Regions from separate parts of the Nonomuraea sp. MTCD27 genome, predicted to be linked through region 1. Evidence: riboswitches for the same ligand, from Rfam matches in the RefSeq annotation. Region 1 holds a riboswitch; the other holds the start of a gene.

Region 1 (7,596 bases):
TACCGGAAGGTGGTCTGAGTCATGCCGCAGGGGAAGCCGGCCGTCGTGCCGGACGACGGCCTCACCACCCGGCAGCGCCGTACCAGGCCGCTGCTGATCGTCCACACCGGCCCGGGCAAGGGCAAGTCGACGGCCGCCTTCGGGATGGCGTTGCGGGCCTGGAACCAGGGGTGGCCCGTCGGGGTGTTCCAGTTCGTGAAGTCGGCCAAGTGGCGCATCGGCGAGGAGCGGGCGCTCAAGGTGCTCGGCGACACGGGCGAGGGCGGCACGGTGACCTGGCACAAGATGGGCGAGGGCTGGTCCTGGATCCAGCGGCCCGGCACCGAGGAGGACCACGCGGCCGACGCCCGGGAGGGCTGGGAGCAGATCAAGCGTGACCTGGCGGCCCAGACGTACCGGTTCTACGTGCTGGACGAGTTCACGTACCCGCTGAAGTGGGGCTGGCTGGAGCTCGACGACGTGCTGGCGGCACTCACCGGGCGGCCGGGCAACCAGCACGTGGTGATCACCGGCAGGGACGCGCCGGAGCGGCTGATCGAGGTGGCCGACCTGGTGACGGAGATGGGCAAGGTACGCCATCCCATGGACGCCGGGCAGAAAGGGCAGAAGGGTATCGAGTGGTAGTTCCGCGACTGGTGATCGCGGCGCCGTCGTCGGGGAGCGGGAAGACGACGGTGGCCACGGGCCTGATGGCGGCGCTGCGGGGGCGGGGGCTGAAGGTCTCGCCGCACAAGGTGGGGCCCGACTACATCGACCCCGGATACCACGCGCTGGCCACCGGCCGTCCGGGACGGAACCTGGATCCGTGGCTGGTCGGTGAGGAGCGGGTGGGCCCGCTGTTCCGGCACGGCGCGGCGGGGTGCGACGTGGCGGTGGTCGAGGGCGTGATGGGCCTGTTCGACGGCAGGGGGGCCACGGACTTCGCCTCGACCGCGCACGTCGCGCGGCTGCTGGCGGCGCCCGTGGTGCTGGTCGTGGACGCGGCGCGGCAGAGCAGGTCGGTGGCGGCCGTGGTGCACGGGTTCGCCACGTTCGACCCCCGGGTGCGGGTGGGCGGGGTGGTGCTCAACCGGGTGGGCTCGGACCGGCACGAGGAGCTGTGCCGGGCCGCGCTGGAGGCGGCGGGCGTGCCGGTGCTGGGGGCGATCCGGCGTGACGACGGCGTGGCGACGCCGTCGCGGCATCTGGGGCTCGTCCCGGCGGCCGAGCGGGTGAGCGAGGCGGTGGCCTCGGTGGAGCGGCTGGCCGCGCTGGTGGCCCGGTCGTGCGACCTCGACGCGCTGTTGCGCCTGGCGAGGTCGGCTCCCCCGCTGGACGCCGCCCCATGGACGCCTCCGTACGCGGCCGTCCGCGAGCGGCCGGTGGTGGCGGTGGCGGGCGGGGCGGCGTTCACGTTCGGGTACGCCGAGCACGTCGAGCTGCTGCGGGCCGCAGGAGCGGAGGTGGCGGTGTTCGACCCGTTGCGTGACGAGAGGCTGCCCGACGGCGCCGCCGCGCTCGTGATCGGCGGCGGGTTCCCCGAGGTGTACGCCGCCGAACTGGCCGCCAACGCCCCGCTGCGCGAGCAGGTGGCGGCCTTCCCCGGCCCGATCGCCGCCGAGTGCGCGGGGCTGCTGTACCTGTGCGACGAGCTGGACGGGCAGCGCATGTGCGGACGGGTTCCCGGGCGGGCGCGGATGACGTCCCGGCTGACGCTCGGCTACCGGGACGCCGTCGCGCTGAGGCGCTCGCCGCTCACGAGGGCGGGCGAGCGCCTGCGGGGGCACGAGTTCCACCGCACGACCGTCGAGTACGCGGGCGAGCCGCTGTTCCGCTGGGACGGCGGCGCCGACGGGTACGGCGACGCCCGCGTGACCGCGTCCTACCTGCACCTGCACTGGGCCGGGGCGCCCGGCCTGGCTCAGCGGCTGGTGTCGTCCTCCAGGTCGCCTTCGGTCTTGAGGTAGACCTCCTGCAGGCCGCGCAGGATCTCCGGGTCCGGGTGCTGCCACATGCCGCGCTCGGCGGCCTCGAGGAGGCGTTCGGCGATGCCGTGCAGCGCCCACGGGTTCGAGCGGGCCATGAACTCCTGGTTCTCGGGGTCGAGCACGTACGCCTCGGTGAGCCTGTCGTACATCCAGTCCGCCATCACGCCGGTGGTGGCGTCGTAGCCGAACAGGTAGTCGACGGTCGCGGCCAGCTCGAACGCGCCCTTGTAGCCGTGCCGGCGCATGGCGGCCAGCCAGCGCGGGTTGACGACCCTGGCGCGGAAGATCCGGGCGGTCTCCTCCGAGAGCGTGCGGGTGCGTACGGCGTCGGGCCGGGTGCTGTCGCCCACGTACGCGGCCGGCGCCTTCCCCGTGAGCGCGCGGACGGTGGCGACCATGCCGCCGTGGTACTGGAAGTAGTCGTCGGAGTCGGCGATGTCGTGCTCGCGGGTGTCGACGTTCTTGGCGGCCACGGCGATCCGGCGGTAGGCGTCCTCCATCTGCGGGCGGGCGGCGACGCCGTCGAGGTCGCGGCCGTAGGCGAAGCCGCCCCACACCGCGTACACCTCGGCCAGGTCGGCGTCGTCGCGCCAGTTGCGGCTGTCGATGAGCGGCAGCAGCCCGGCACCGTACGCGCCGGGGGCCGAGCCGAAGATCCGCATCGTCGCCCGGCGCTCGTCGCCGCCGGTCCGGGTGACGTGGGCACGCACGTAGTTGTCCTCGTCCGGCTCGTCCAGGCCCGCGGCCAGCCGTACGGCGTCGTCGAGCATGCTCACCACGTGGGGGAAGGCGTCGCGGAAGAAGCCGCTGATGCGTACCGTCACGTCGATCCGGGGCCGGCCGAGCTCGGCGAGGGGGATCGGCTCCAGGCCGGTGACCCGGCGCGACGCCTCGTCCCACTCGGGGCGGATGCCGAGCAGGGCCAGCACCTCGGCCACGTCGTCGCCCGCCGTACGCATGGCGCTGGTGCCCCAGACGGACAGCCCCACCGAGCGCGGCCACCCGCCGGTGTCGGCCCGGTAGCGCTCCAGCAGGGAGTCGGCCATCGCCTGGCCGGTCTCCCAGGCCAGCCGGCTGGGCACCGCCCGCGGATCGACCGAGTAGAAGTTGCGGCCGGTCGGCAGCACGTTCACCAGGCCGCGCAGGGGCGAGCCGCTGGGCCCGGCCGGGACGTAGCCGCCGTCGAGGGCGTGCAGGACGTGGTCCAGCTCGTCGGTGGTGCGGGCCAGGCGCGGCACCATCTCGGTGGCGGCGAAGGTCAGCACGCGCGCGACCAGCTCCACCCGCTCCTCGTCGGCCGGAAGGGGGCCGTCGGCGACCCCATCGGCCGCGAGGACTCCCCGGGCGGCCTCGCCGGCCGGGATGACGGCGCGGGCGACCTCGCCGGCCGCGTCCGGTGCCCAGCCGCGCCGCTCCATCCCCTCCACCAGGGCGCGGGCCGTGGCTTCCGCCCGGTCCACGGCTCCCAGCCCGGCCGTGCCGTCCTCGGCCAGGCCGAGCGCCTCGCGCAGGCCCGGCAGCGTCTCCCGGCCGGACCACATCTGCCGGGCCCGCAACATCGCCAGCACCAGGTCCACCCGCACCTGCCCCTCCGGCGCCTGGCCGAGCACGTGCAGGCCGTCGCGGATCTGCGCGTCCTTCACCTCGCACAGCCAGCCGTCCACGTGCAGGATGAAGTCGTCGAACTCGCTGTCGTGCGGCCGGTCCGCCAGCCCCAGATCGTGGTCGAGCCGGGCGGCCTGGATCAGCGTCCAGATCTGCGCCCTGATCGCGGGCAGCTTGGCCGGGTCCATGGCGGCGATCGTGGCGTGCTCGTCGAGGAGCTGCTCCAGCCGGGCGATGTCCCCGTAGGTGTCGGCGCGGGCCATCGGCGGCACCAGGTGGTCCACCAGCACGGCGTGCGCGCGCCGCTTGGCCTGCGTCCCCTCCCCCGGGTCGTTGACGAGGAAGGGGTAGATCAGCGGCAGGTCGCCGATGGCCGCGTCGGTGCCGCACGCGGCGGACATCCCGGCCGACTTGCCGGGCAGCCACTCCAGGTTGCCGTGCTTGCCGACGTGCACCATCGCGTGCGCGCCGAACTCGTCCGACAACCACCGGTACGCGGCCAGGTAGTGGTGGCTGGGCGGCAGGTCGGGGTCGTGGTAGATGGCGATCGGGTTCTCGCCGAAGCCGCGTGGCGGCTGCACCATGACCACCAGGTTCCCGGCCCGCAGCGCGGCCAGGACGATGTCGGTCCCGCTGTCGCCCTCATGCACGAACAGCTCCCCCGGCGGCGGGCCCCAGTGCCGCTCGATCCCGGCGCGCAGGTCGGCGGGGAGCGTGCGGTACCAGCGCTCGTACGAGGCGGCGGAGATGCGTACCGGGTTGCCGGCCAGGTGCTCCTCGGTCAGCCAGTCCTGGTCCTGTCCCCCGGCGGCGATCAGGGCGTGGATGAGCGCGTCGCCGTCCTGCTCGGCCACGCCGGGGAAGCCGCCGCCCAGGTCGTAGCCGGCCTCGGCGAGCCGGGCCAGCAACCGGACGGTGCTGGCGGGCGTGTCCAGCCCGACGGCGTTGCCGACGCGGGAGTGCTTGGTCGGGTACGCCGACAACATCACCACCAGCCGGCGCCGGTCGGGGGGCGTGTGCCGCAGCAGCCCGTGCCGTACGGCGATGCCCGCCACCCGGGCGGCCCGCTCGGGGTCGGCCACGTAGACGGTCAGCCCGTCCTCGTCGATCTCCTTGAACGAGAACGGCACCGTGATGATCCGCCCGTCGAACTCCGGGATCGCCACCTGCGAGGCCGCGTCCAGCGGCGAGAGCCCGTCGTCGTTCTCCTCCCATGCCTGCCGCGAGGTGGTCAGGCAGAGGCCCTGCAGGATCGGCACGTCCAGGGCCGCCAGCGCGCCGACGTCCCACGCCTCGTCGTCACCGCCCGCGCTCGCGGTCGCCGGTCGCGAGCCGCCCGCCGCCAGCACCGTCACCACCAGCGCGTCGGCCGCGCGCAGGGTGTCGAGCAGCTCGGGCTCGGCCGTACGCAGCGACGAGCAGTAGACGGGCAGCGCCTGCCCGCCCGCGTCCTCGACGGCCCGGCACAACGTCTCGACGAACGCCGTGTTGCCCGCCATGTGGTGCGCCCGGTAGTAGAGCACGCCGATCACGGGCCCGTCCTGGCGGTGCGCGGCGCGCTCCAGCCGGCCCCAGGCGGGGGCGGGCGCGGGCGGGGCGAAGCCGTGGCCGGTCAGCAGGACGGTGTCGGACAGGAACGTGTGCAGCTCCGCCAGGTTGGCCGGCCCGCCGTGCGCCAGGTAGGCGTGCGCCTCGGCGCAGACGCCGCCGCTGACCCCACCGTATTTGGCGGACAGCTCCATCAGCTCGGCGTCCGGCGCCTGCTCCCCGCCGAGCACCACCACCGGGCGCGGCCCGGCCAGCAGCGCGTCGAGGCCCTCCGCCCAGGCGCGGCGGCCACCGAGCAGGCGTACCACGACCAGGTCGGCGCCCTCCAGCAGGGCGGGCAGGTCGTCGGCCGTCAGGCGGGCGGGATTGCCTGACCGGTAGGCCGCTCCGCTGGCCCGGGCGCTCAGCAGGTCGGTGTCGGAGGTGGAGAGCAGCAGGACGGTACGGCTGTCGCCGGGCACGGCACGATCCTCCCTCGGGGTCCTCGCCCCGGTAGCGGGTGTCGCGACGGCTGGAGTCTCCTGGCTCCCGGATCAGCGCTCACCCCGGCCTTCCCACCCGTCGCCGGGCAGTGGCCTGCGGTGGGGTTCGCTCCCCGGTCACAGTGGCGGGACCGCGCCGGTTTCGCACCGGCTTCCTCCCATGCCATCGCCTACGCAGGAGCCTACGGCAGAACCGACCCGCCCCATAAGTGGCGTTACCATCCTGATCGTGTCCATAGCTGACTTTTCCGGACGTGTCCGCCCTGACGCCTGTCCGGGAGCGCTACAGGTGCACGAGGCCGCCGACGGCCCGCTGGCCCGCGTCCGCCTCCCCGGCGGCGCGGTGTCGCCCGCGCAGCTGCGCGAGCTGGCGTCCTGCGCGGCCGACCTCGGCTCGGGCGTGATCGAGCTGACGTCGAGAGCGAACGTGCAGGTCCGCGGCCTGCGCTCGCCCACCGCCTTCGCCTCCCGGATCGCGGCGGCGGGCCTGCTGCCGTCCCCGGCCCACGAGCGGGTCCGCAACATCGTCGCCTCCCCGCTCGGCGGGCGGGGCCCCGGGGGCCACCTGGACCCGCAGCCGCTGGTACGGGCACTGGACGAGGCCCTGTGCGCGCACCCGCGCCTGGCGGAACTGCCCGGGCGCTTCCTGTTCGCCCTGGACGACGGCACGGGCGACGTGACCGGTCTCGGCGCGGACGTCACCTTCGCACCCCTTCCCGGCGAGGGCGCGGCGAGTCCTGGCACGGGGCCACGGGCGCCGACTGCCCCTCGGGACGAGCCACCGCCGATGGCCCCTCGGAACGGGCGGCTGCTGCTGGCGGGCTCGGACACCGGGCTGACCACCGGCCCGGACTCCGCCGTCCCGCTCATGATCGCCGCCGCCGAGGCGTTCCTCGACGAGCGGTCCCGCGAGGACGGCGCCGGAGCGTGGCGCCTCCACGAGCTCCCGGACGGCCCCGCCCGGATCACCGCCCGCTTGACCGGCCCCGCGACAGGCGACCCAGCCTCCATCAACCCGGCTACCAGCAACCCGGCCGCCATCGACGCGGCACCAGCAAGCGCAAGAGGCGGCGCGGGCGGGGAGCGGGACGGGCCGGGCCGGGCGCGGGCCGGGCGGGTGGCGCAGCGGGCCGGGCGGGTGGCGCAGCGGGACGGGCGGGTGGCGGTCGAGGTGGTCGTACCGCTGGGCCGGTTGTCGCCCGGGCAGGCGCGGGCGCTGGCCGGCGGCGGCGTCATCCGCCTGACCCCCTGGCGGACCGCCGTGCTGCTGGACCTCTCCCCCGCCGAGGCCGACCGCATCACGGACGCGCTCGACATCGCCGGCCTCGCCACCGACCCCGGCTCCCCCTGGGCCGGCGTCACCGCCTGCACCGGCCGCCCCGGCTGCGCGAAGTCCCGGGCGGACGTCCAGGCCGACGCCCGCCGCTGGGTGGCCGGCCTGGACGAGGCGCCCGAGACACCCGTGCACTGGGCCGGATGTGAGCGGCGCTGCGGCCTGCCGAGCGGCCGGGTCGTCCAGCTGATCGCCACCACCGACGGATACGAGGAACACCGCCAGTGACCGACTACATCCGCGACGGCGCCGAGATCTACCGGCGCTCGTTCGCGACCATCCGCGCCGAGACCGATCTCACCGGCCTGCCGCCCGAGGTGGCGCAGGTGGCGGTGCGGATGATCCACGCCTGCGGCATGACCGACCTGGTGGCGGACCTGGACTGGTCGAGCGAGGTGGTGACGCGGGCGCGGCGAGCCCTGCGCGGGGGCGCCCCGGTGTTGTGCGACGCGCGGATGGTGGCCTCCGGGGTGACCATCAGCAGGCTGCCCGCCGCCAACGAGGTGGTGTGCACGCTGGGCGATCCCCGGGTCCCGGAGCTGGCCGGAAGGCTGGGCACCACCCGCAGCGCCGCCGCCCTGGAGTTGTGGCGCGACCGGCTGGACGGCGCGGTGGTGGCGATCGGCAACGCGCCGACCGCCCTGTTCCGGCTGCTGGAGCT
Region 2 (7,596 bases), on a different contig from region 1:
TGTACGCCATCCACGGCCTCCCCGATCCCGAAGACACAAGCGGCCTGTTCCCGCTCAGCGACGAACCCGCGTGTCTCGCTCTACGGCGATCTGCCCGATGAAGAGGCCGAGCAGGCGGTGAGCAAGCTGGTCAACCAGACCATCCGATCGTTCGCGGAGAAGGTCGACGTAGCCGCCTGGCGGAGCATCCCGTCCACCTACATCATCACGGAGCAGGACCAGGCCGTCCCTCTCGCACTGCAGGAGCAGATGGCAGCCCAAGCGGCCGAGACCCGCCGGCTCCCTGGCGGGCATTCGCCGTTCCTGTCCCGGCCACGACGGCTGGCCACCCTCATCGACGAGATCGTACGGTCGGCCTGAACCCTTCGCTGTGCCAGTCCTTCATCTCCTGGTGCTTGGCCTTGGATACCACCGACATAGGAGATTTCTGGCCAGAAGCGATCTCGACATGTCCCTTCTCGTCCGGGTCTCTCGCAGGAGGCATCCGCGAAAGTGCAGGGTTTGTCCAGTCATGTGCCGCTCCAGGGATTCGAACCCTGAACCTCCGCCTCCTGAAGACGGCGCCTCTGCCAGTTGGGCCAGAGCGGCTGGGCCCCGGGCTTGGCTGGCGTGGGCCGGCCCGGGGCGAGGGCCGGGTCCGGCCGGGGGGCGCCATTCCCGCCGGCCAGGCCGTGGCCCGCGGCCCTTTCCTTTCAGGGCCGTGTCCGAGTGGCAGGATTCGAACCTGCGGTGCTCCTGCTCCCAAGGCAGGCGGGCTGACCAAACTGCCCCACACTCGGTTTCCTCGAATGAAACAAGCCGCCTCGAATTTCTTCGAGACGGCTTTTCCGGTAATCCGCGATTGGATTATCCGGTAAGCCGTCGCCGCAGCTCGGGCAGGGCAGGGAGCGGCCGGGAGAGGCTCAGGTAGCGCACTTCGCCGCCCTTCCTGGACGTTGCTGAACGTTGCTGGACAATGTCCACGGTAAACCGATGATCGGGCGCGTGCCACATATTTAATTCCGGCCGGCTCAGCGGTCCTTGGTCCAGCTCACGCCCACCCGGGTCTCCGGGGTCTCGACGCGGAAGCGGGGCAGGGCGTCCGGGTAGTTGTCGCGGACGTAGTTGACCAGGAACTCGCGTACGTCGCACTTGAGGTCCCACGAGGACGGCGAGTCCGCGGCGCTCATCAGGCCCCGCAGCTCCACCAGGCCGTTTGGCAGCACGTCGGTGACCTGCAGCGTCCAGTCCTTCTGGTCCCACAGCGGGTTGCCCTGGAGGAACTCGTACAGGGCGTCGCGCAGTTTCGGGACCGGCACCGCCCAGTCCACCCGCAGGTACACGACGGCGAGCACGCGGCTGCCGTGGCGGGTCCAGTTCTCGAACGGGGTCTGGGTGAAGTACGACACCGGCAGCACGAGCCGGCGCTCGTCCCACAGCCGCACCACCACGTACGTGAGCGTCAGCTCCTCGATCCGCCCCCACTCCTCCTCGACCACGACCACGTCGTCCAGCCGCAGCGCGTCGCTGAAGGCGAGCTGCAGCCCGGCCAGCACGTTGCCGATGGTCGGCTGGGCGGCGATGCCGACGACCGCGCCCGCGATGCCGGCCGAGGCGAGCAGCCCGGCCCCGAGTGCCCGCACCTGCGGGAAGGAGAAGAGCATCGCGCCGACCGCGATGACGACGATGACCGCGGCGGCGATGCGGCGGACGAGCGCGATCTGCGTCATGATCCGCCGCGCCCGGCGGTTGCGCTCCCCCTCGACCAGCACCAGCCGGTCGAGGACGATGTCCGTGAACGCGTACGTGGCCTGCACGATCAGCCAGGTCACCGCGGCGATCGTGACGAGGCCGAGCACCCGCTCCACCGACCCCGCCACCGCCCGTTCGGACGGCGTGTCGCCGAACATCCCCGGCCCGAACACCACGTTGAACGCCACCACGGCGGCCACCGAGAACGCGGGCCACGTGCAGTGCTCCACCAGGTGCCGGGCGAGCGCGAATTTGCGCCCCATCCTGCTCAGCACCCGCCGGGCCACTTCCACCAGGAGGATCGAACCGACCACGGCGATTACGAGGATCGGCCAGTCCGCTGGAGACTGCACGCTCATGCCCCCTTATGTATTAGAACGTCTCGTCAAAGCTCACATTGCCCTCAACCGCCACTTGGTAAGCAGAAACCCGCCGTTCGAAGAAGTTGGCCAACTCCTGCACGTCCTGCAACTCCATGAACGCGAAGGGGTTCGCCGAGCCGTACCGGCTGGGCAGGCCGAGCCGGGCCAGCCGCTGGTCGGCGACGTACTCCAGGTACTGGCGCATCTGGTCCACCCCCATGCCGGGCATGCCCTCGCCGCACAGGTCCGCGGCGAAGGCCAGCTCCGCCGCGACGGCCTCCTCGATCATGAGGGTGACCTGCTTGCCCAGCTCGTCGTCGAACAGCGACGGCTCCTCGGCCCGCACCGTGTCCACCACGCTGAACGCGAACTCCATGTGCATGGACTCGTCGCGGAACACCCAGTTCGTCCCGGTGGCCAGGCCGCCGAGGAGACCGCGCGAGCGGAACCAGTAGACGTACGCGAACGCGCCGTAGAAGAACAGGCCCTCGATGCAGGCGGCGAAGCAGATGAGGTTCAGCAGGAACTGGCGCCGCTCCGCGGCCGTCTCCAGCCGCCGCAGCCCTTCGATCGAGTCGATCCACCTGAAGCAGAACTCCGCCTTGTCGCGGATCGACGGGATGTGCTCGATCGCGGCGAACGCCTTCACCCGCTCGTCCGGGTCGGGCAGGTAGGTGTCGAGGAGCGTCAGGTAGAACTGCACGTGCACGGCCTCCTCGAAGAGCTGCCTGCTCAGGTACAGGCGCGCCTCGGGGGCGTTGACGTGCTGGTAGAGGTTGAGCACGAGGTTGTTGGCCACGATCGAGTCGCCGGTGGCGAAGAAGGCGACCAGCCGGTTGATCAGGTGCCGCTCCTGCGGGGTCATCCTGGCCAGGTCGGCGAGGTCGTTGTGCAGGTCCACCTCCTCGACGGTCCACGTGTTGCGGATGGCCGCGCGGTAGCGCTCGTAGAAGTCGGGGTAGCGCATGGGCCGCAGGGTGAGGTCCATACCGGGGTCGAGCAGCACGAAAGGGTCTCCTTACTGGCAGGCTTCGCAGGTTTCGGGGTTCTCGAGGGAGCAGGCGATCGCCTCGGCGGAAGGGGCCGCGACCGTCGTCTGGGCGATCCGGGTGGCCGGGCGCGAGCGCAGGTAGTACGTCGTCTTGAGGCCCTGCTTCCAGGCGTAGGCGTACATCGACGAGAGCTTGCCGATGGTCGGGCTGGCCATGAAGAGGTTGAGCGACTGCGACTGGTCGATGTACGGCTGCCGCGCGGCGGCCAGGTCGATCAGCGCCTTCTGCGGCAGCTCCCACGCCGTGCGGTAGAGCACCTTGAGGTCGTCGGGCACGCCGGGCACGGTCTGCACCGAGCCGTCGGCGCGCTTGAGGTCGTCGCGCACCTGCTGGGTCCACAGCCCGCGCGCCTGCAGATCGGCCACCAAATACCGGTTGACCTGCAAGAACTCGCCCGACAGGGTCTCCCGCTTGAACACGTTGGACACCTGCGGCTCGATGCACTCGTAGCAGCCGGCGATGGAGGCGATCGTCGCGGTCGGGGCGATGGCGACCATGAGCGAGTTCCGCAGGCCGGTCTCCGCGATCTTCTCGCGGAGCGCGTCCCAGCGCGGCGAACCGGCCGCGCCGTAGTGGTCGGGGTGCAGCACTCCCCCGGCGGCCCGCGTGTCGGCGTACGACGGGTGCCTTCCGCGCTCGGCCGCCAGGTCGGCCGAGGTGTCGTACGCGGCCAGCGCGATCTCCTCGGCGATCCTGGTGGACAGCTCCAGCGCCCGCGGTGAGTCGAACGGCAGCCGCAGCGTGAAGAAGACGTCGGCCAGCCCCATCACGCCCAGCCCGATGGGCCGCCACCGCTTGTTGGCCGCCTCGGCCTCGGGCGTGGGGTAGAAGCCGAGGTCGATGGTGCGGTCGAGGAAGCGGACGGCGGTGCGCACGGTCCGGCGCAGCCGCTCCCAGTCCATGTCCTGCCCGGCGCCGTCCCCGGTCAGGTGGGCGGCCAGGTTGACCGAGCCGAGGTTGCAGACGGCCGTCTCGGCGTCGCTGGTGACCTCGAGGATCTCGGTGCAGAGGTTCGACAGGTGGATGACGTTCTCGGGGCGGGCGGTCTGGTTGGAGGTGCGGTTGGCGGCGTCCTTGAACGTCATCCAGCCGTTGCCGGTCTGGGCGAGGGTGCGCATCATCCGGCCGTACAGTGTCCTGGCGGGGATCTGCCGGACGTACCGCCCGGCCGCCTCGTACGCGCGGTACGCGGCCGTGAACTCCTCCCCGTACAGGTCCGTGAGGTCGGGCACCTCCTTCGGGTCGAACAGCGACCACGTCCCGTCCGCCTCGACCCGGCGCATGAACTCGTCGGGGACCCAGTTGGCCAGGTTCAGGTTGTGGGTGCGGCGGGCGTCCTCGCCGGTGTTGTCGCGCAGCTCCAGGAACTCCTCGATGTCGGCGTGCCAGGTCTCCAGGTAGACGCAGGCCGCCCCCTTGCGCCGGCCGCCCTGGTTGACCGCCGCCACCGAGGAGTCCAGCGTGCGCAGCCAGGGCACGATGCCGTTGGAGTGGCCGTTCGTACCCCTGATCAGGGAGCCGCGCGAGCGCACCCGGGTCCAGGAGATGCCGATGCCCCCGGCGTACTTGGACAGCCGGGCCACCTGCCCGTACCTGTCGTAGATGCCCTCCAGCTCGTCGCGCGGCGAGTCGAGCAGGAAGCAGGACGACAGCTGCGGCCGGCGCGAGCCGGAGTTGAACAGGGTGGGCGAGCTGGGCAGGTACGACAGCGTGGACATGAGCGCGTACAGCTCCGCCGCCTCGGCCACCGACTCCGACAACCCGCAGGCCACGCGCAGGAAGAAGTGCTGCGGCCGCTCCAGCACCCCGCGCGTCTCGGGGTGGCGCAGCAGGTAGCGGTCGTACACCGTGCGCAGCCCGAAATACTCGAACCGGTCGTCCGCCTCGGCGGAGACCAGCGCGTCCAGCTCGGCGGCGTGCGCGGCGACGAACTCCGCCAGCCCGTCCTGCACGAGCCCGGCCGCGTGGGTGGCGGCGATGGACTCCGAGAACGTCCGCACGCCGTGCGCGGCCGCCTCGTCGGCGATCTCCTCGGCCAGCAGCCGGGCGGCGACCCGCGAGTTGGCCGGGTCGGTGATCACCCGGGCGGCGGCCTCCTCGATGGCCAGGCGGCGGTCAACCTCAACGATCTGAGTCACGTGCTCTCTCTCCTCGCGAGCTCATCCCCGTGAGGGCACGCGAGAGCACGGCGAACCGGATCACCGGCCGCGTCGCGCTCCGGCCCGCCCTCGAGGCCCTGAACACTTCGTGCCGGACACGGCCCGGCACGACGCTGGCAGGTCTTCGGGCTCGCGGGCGCGCTCCATGGCTCCTACTGGCCGTCGCTTCCCGGATCTCTCCAGTGCACAATGACGGCGGTCGTTCCCGCTCACCGCTGCGGGGCAGCCCCGGAATCTCACCGGGTTCCCTTTTGCTCCGCCTCCGGAGAGGCGAACCAGCGACGACCAGGATCCTACATCTAGTGGCCGTTCCCGCAACTACCCCAGCATGTTGTGGCTTTGGTGGTGTCGAGCAGTCCGAGGTCCCGCAGGACCGCGCGGGTGCGGGCGATCTCGGTGCCGACCCAGCGGGCGAAGTCGTCGCCGACGAGGGGGATCGACAACCAGCCGGCGGCCCGGCACGCCGCCTCCCAGCCGGTCGAGCCGATCACCACCTCGCACATGCGCAGGGCCGCCTCGCGGCTCTCGTCGGCCATGTCCTCGGGCCCGAAGGCGGCCACCCAGTCCGCGAAGTCCACCCGCACGCCGCACTCCAGCAGCGTCGGCACGTCGAGCTCGGGCACGCGGGTGGCCGAGGACACCGCCAGCGCCCTGACCCGGCCGCGGCCGATGCCGGCGCGCCAGCCGGTCAGCGGTCCCGCGGCGGCGGCTCCCTTACCGGCCAGCAGCGCGGTGGCCGCCTCGCCGCGGCTGGGGTAGCCGGTGTACTCGACCTGCCTGGTGTCCGCGCCGAGGGCCTTGGCGATCAGGCCGAACAGCAGGTGGTCGGGCTCGCCCTGCGGCCCGCCCACCAGCGGTGTCCGGCCGGGCGAGGCGACCAGCCGGGCGCCGAGGTCGTCGAAGTCCTTGACCGGCGAGGCGTCGGGCACGACCACGACCTCGACCTCGCCGCTGAGCCTGGCCAGCGGGGTGCCGGTGTCGAGCAGGCTCTGGCCGTTGTTCAGCTCGGCCGCGGCCAGCGCGGGCAGGCCGGTCACCGTGATGGGCGTGCCGGCGCCGGACTGGAACCCGGCGGTACGGGCCGCCCCGGCGAACGCCCGCCCCACGGGGGCCCAGCGCGGCCCGCTCGGATTGATGGAGAATCCGGTACGCGGCACGTCCCCGCCGGTGCGCTCCGTACCGCAACCGGCGGCGCAGGCCGTGACTCCCAGCCCCCAGGCCAGGAACCGCCGCCGGCGCATCTGCTTCTCCCCCGAATCCCCCATTACCCTAGGTTAATAACCCATTACGCACCGCTACACACCCGGGTCGCGACAAACAACACAAATCGCTTTTCTTCGCGCTTTTTCGTGATTTTTAAACTTATTGGGTTTTCTTGCCGACCCCGGCCATGAGCGACGACGGCAACGACCAGTCGCCCACCAGCTTGGGCCGGTCCGGACGCCAGTCGGTGGCCTGCACGAGCCCCGGCGGCTCCAGCGGGAACCCGCCGAAGAACGCGCGGATCCGGGCCGGGGTCCGGTCGGTCCCGCCCCGGGCGGAGGAGCCGCCGCGCTCCTCGTCCTCCAGGTGCGCCATGGTCGTGGCGTGCGAGATCACCAGATAGCCGCCCGGCGCCATCCGCTCGCGGAGCACGCCCACCGCCTGCTGGGGGTGCGCGGAGTCCGGCAGGAAGTGCAGGATCGACACCAGCAGCACGGCGATCGGCTGGTCGAGGTCCAGGAACTCACCGGCCCCGGCCAGCACTTCCGCCGGATCCAGCAGGTCGGCCTGGACGAAACGGGCCCTGCCCGGTGCGTGCCGGAGCAGGGCCGTGGCGTGGGCGGCGACGACGGGGTCGTGGTCGACGTAGACGACCCGGGCCTCCGGGGCCACCTCGTGCGCGCTGCCCTGGGTGGGCAGCCCGCTGCCGAGGTCGAGGAACTGGCGGATCCCGGCCCGCGCCACGTAGCGCACGGCGCGCTGGAGGAAGGCCCGGTTCGCGCGGGCCAGCGCGACCGCCTCCGGGATCAGCTCGGCGAGCTGGTCAAGGGCCAGACGGTCGACCGCGAAGTTGTCCTTCCCACCGAGCATGTAGTCGTACATGCGTGCGGGATTGGGCCTCTGTTGGTCGAACTTCCGCACAGTATCGAATTTATGTCGTCGCAAGCCAGATAACGATAGTTTGCGCTGAATTGGACTCAGTTACTCAACCGTTACGCTCTTGGCGAGGTTGCGCGGCTTGTCCACGTCGCGGCCCAGCGCGACCGCCGCGTAGTACGCCAGGAGCTGGAGGGGAATCGTGAGCAGGAT

The links. Region 1 has a riboswitch for cobalamin ahead of cobN (cobaltochelatase subunit CobN). Riboswitches for the same ligand answer to the same signal wherever they lie in the genome.
Region 2: linked by a shared signal. The riboswitch ahead of ACBJ59_RS08930 (ribonucleoside-diphosphate reductase subunit alpha) and the one ahead of cobN (cobaltochelatase subunit CobN) in region 1 are both predicted to bind cobalamin.

The regions. Positions count from the first base shown of each region.
Region 1 covers NZ_JBGNUW010000011.1:266,628-274,223, forward strand. The annotation lists gene ACBJ59_RS30975 (VWA domain-containing protein) at 1-18, shown strand, start outside; gene cobO (cob(I)yrinic acid a,c-diamide adenosyltransferase) at 22-624, shown strand; gene ACBJ59_RS30985 (cobyrinate a,c-diamide synthase) at 633-1,946, shown strand; gene cobN (cobaltochelatase subunit CobN) at 1,901-5,581, opposite strand; cobalamin riboswitch at 5,635-5,760, opposite strand; gene cobG (precorrin-3B synthase) at 5,763-7,163, shown strand; gene ACBJ59_RS31000 (precorrin-8X methylmutase) at 7,160-7,596, shown strand, end outside.
Region 2 covers NZ_JBGNUW010000003.1:167,989-175,584, reverse strand. The annotation lists gene ACBJ59_RS08955 (alpha/beta hydrolase) at 1-360, shown strand, start outside; tRNA gene ACBJ59_RS08950 (tRNA-Leu) at 515-588, opposite strand; tRNA gene ACBJ59_RS08945 (tRNA-Pro) at 704-779, opposite strand; gene ACBJ59_RS08940 (mechanosensitive ion channel domain-containing protein) at 1,011-2,084, opposite strand; gene ACBJ59_RS08935 (ribonucleotide-diphosphate reductase subunit beta) at 2,104-3,099, opposite strand; gene ACBJ59_RS08930 (ribonucleoside-diphosphate reductase subunit alpha) at 3,112-5,283, opposite strand; cobalamin riboswitch at 5,402-5,599, opposite strand; gene ACBJ59_RS08925 (tripartite tricarboxylate transporter substrate-binding protein) at 5,604-6,569, opposite strand; gene ACBJ59_RS08920 (SAM-dependent methyltransferase) at 6,667-7,428, opposite strand; gene glmS (glutamine--fructose-6-phosphate transaminase (isomerizing)) at 7,489-7,596, opposite strand, start outside.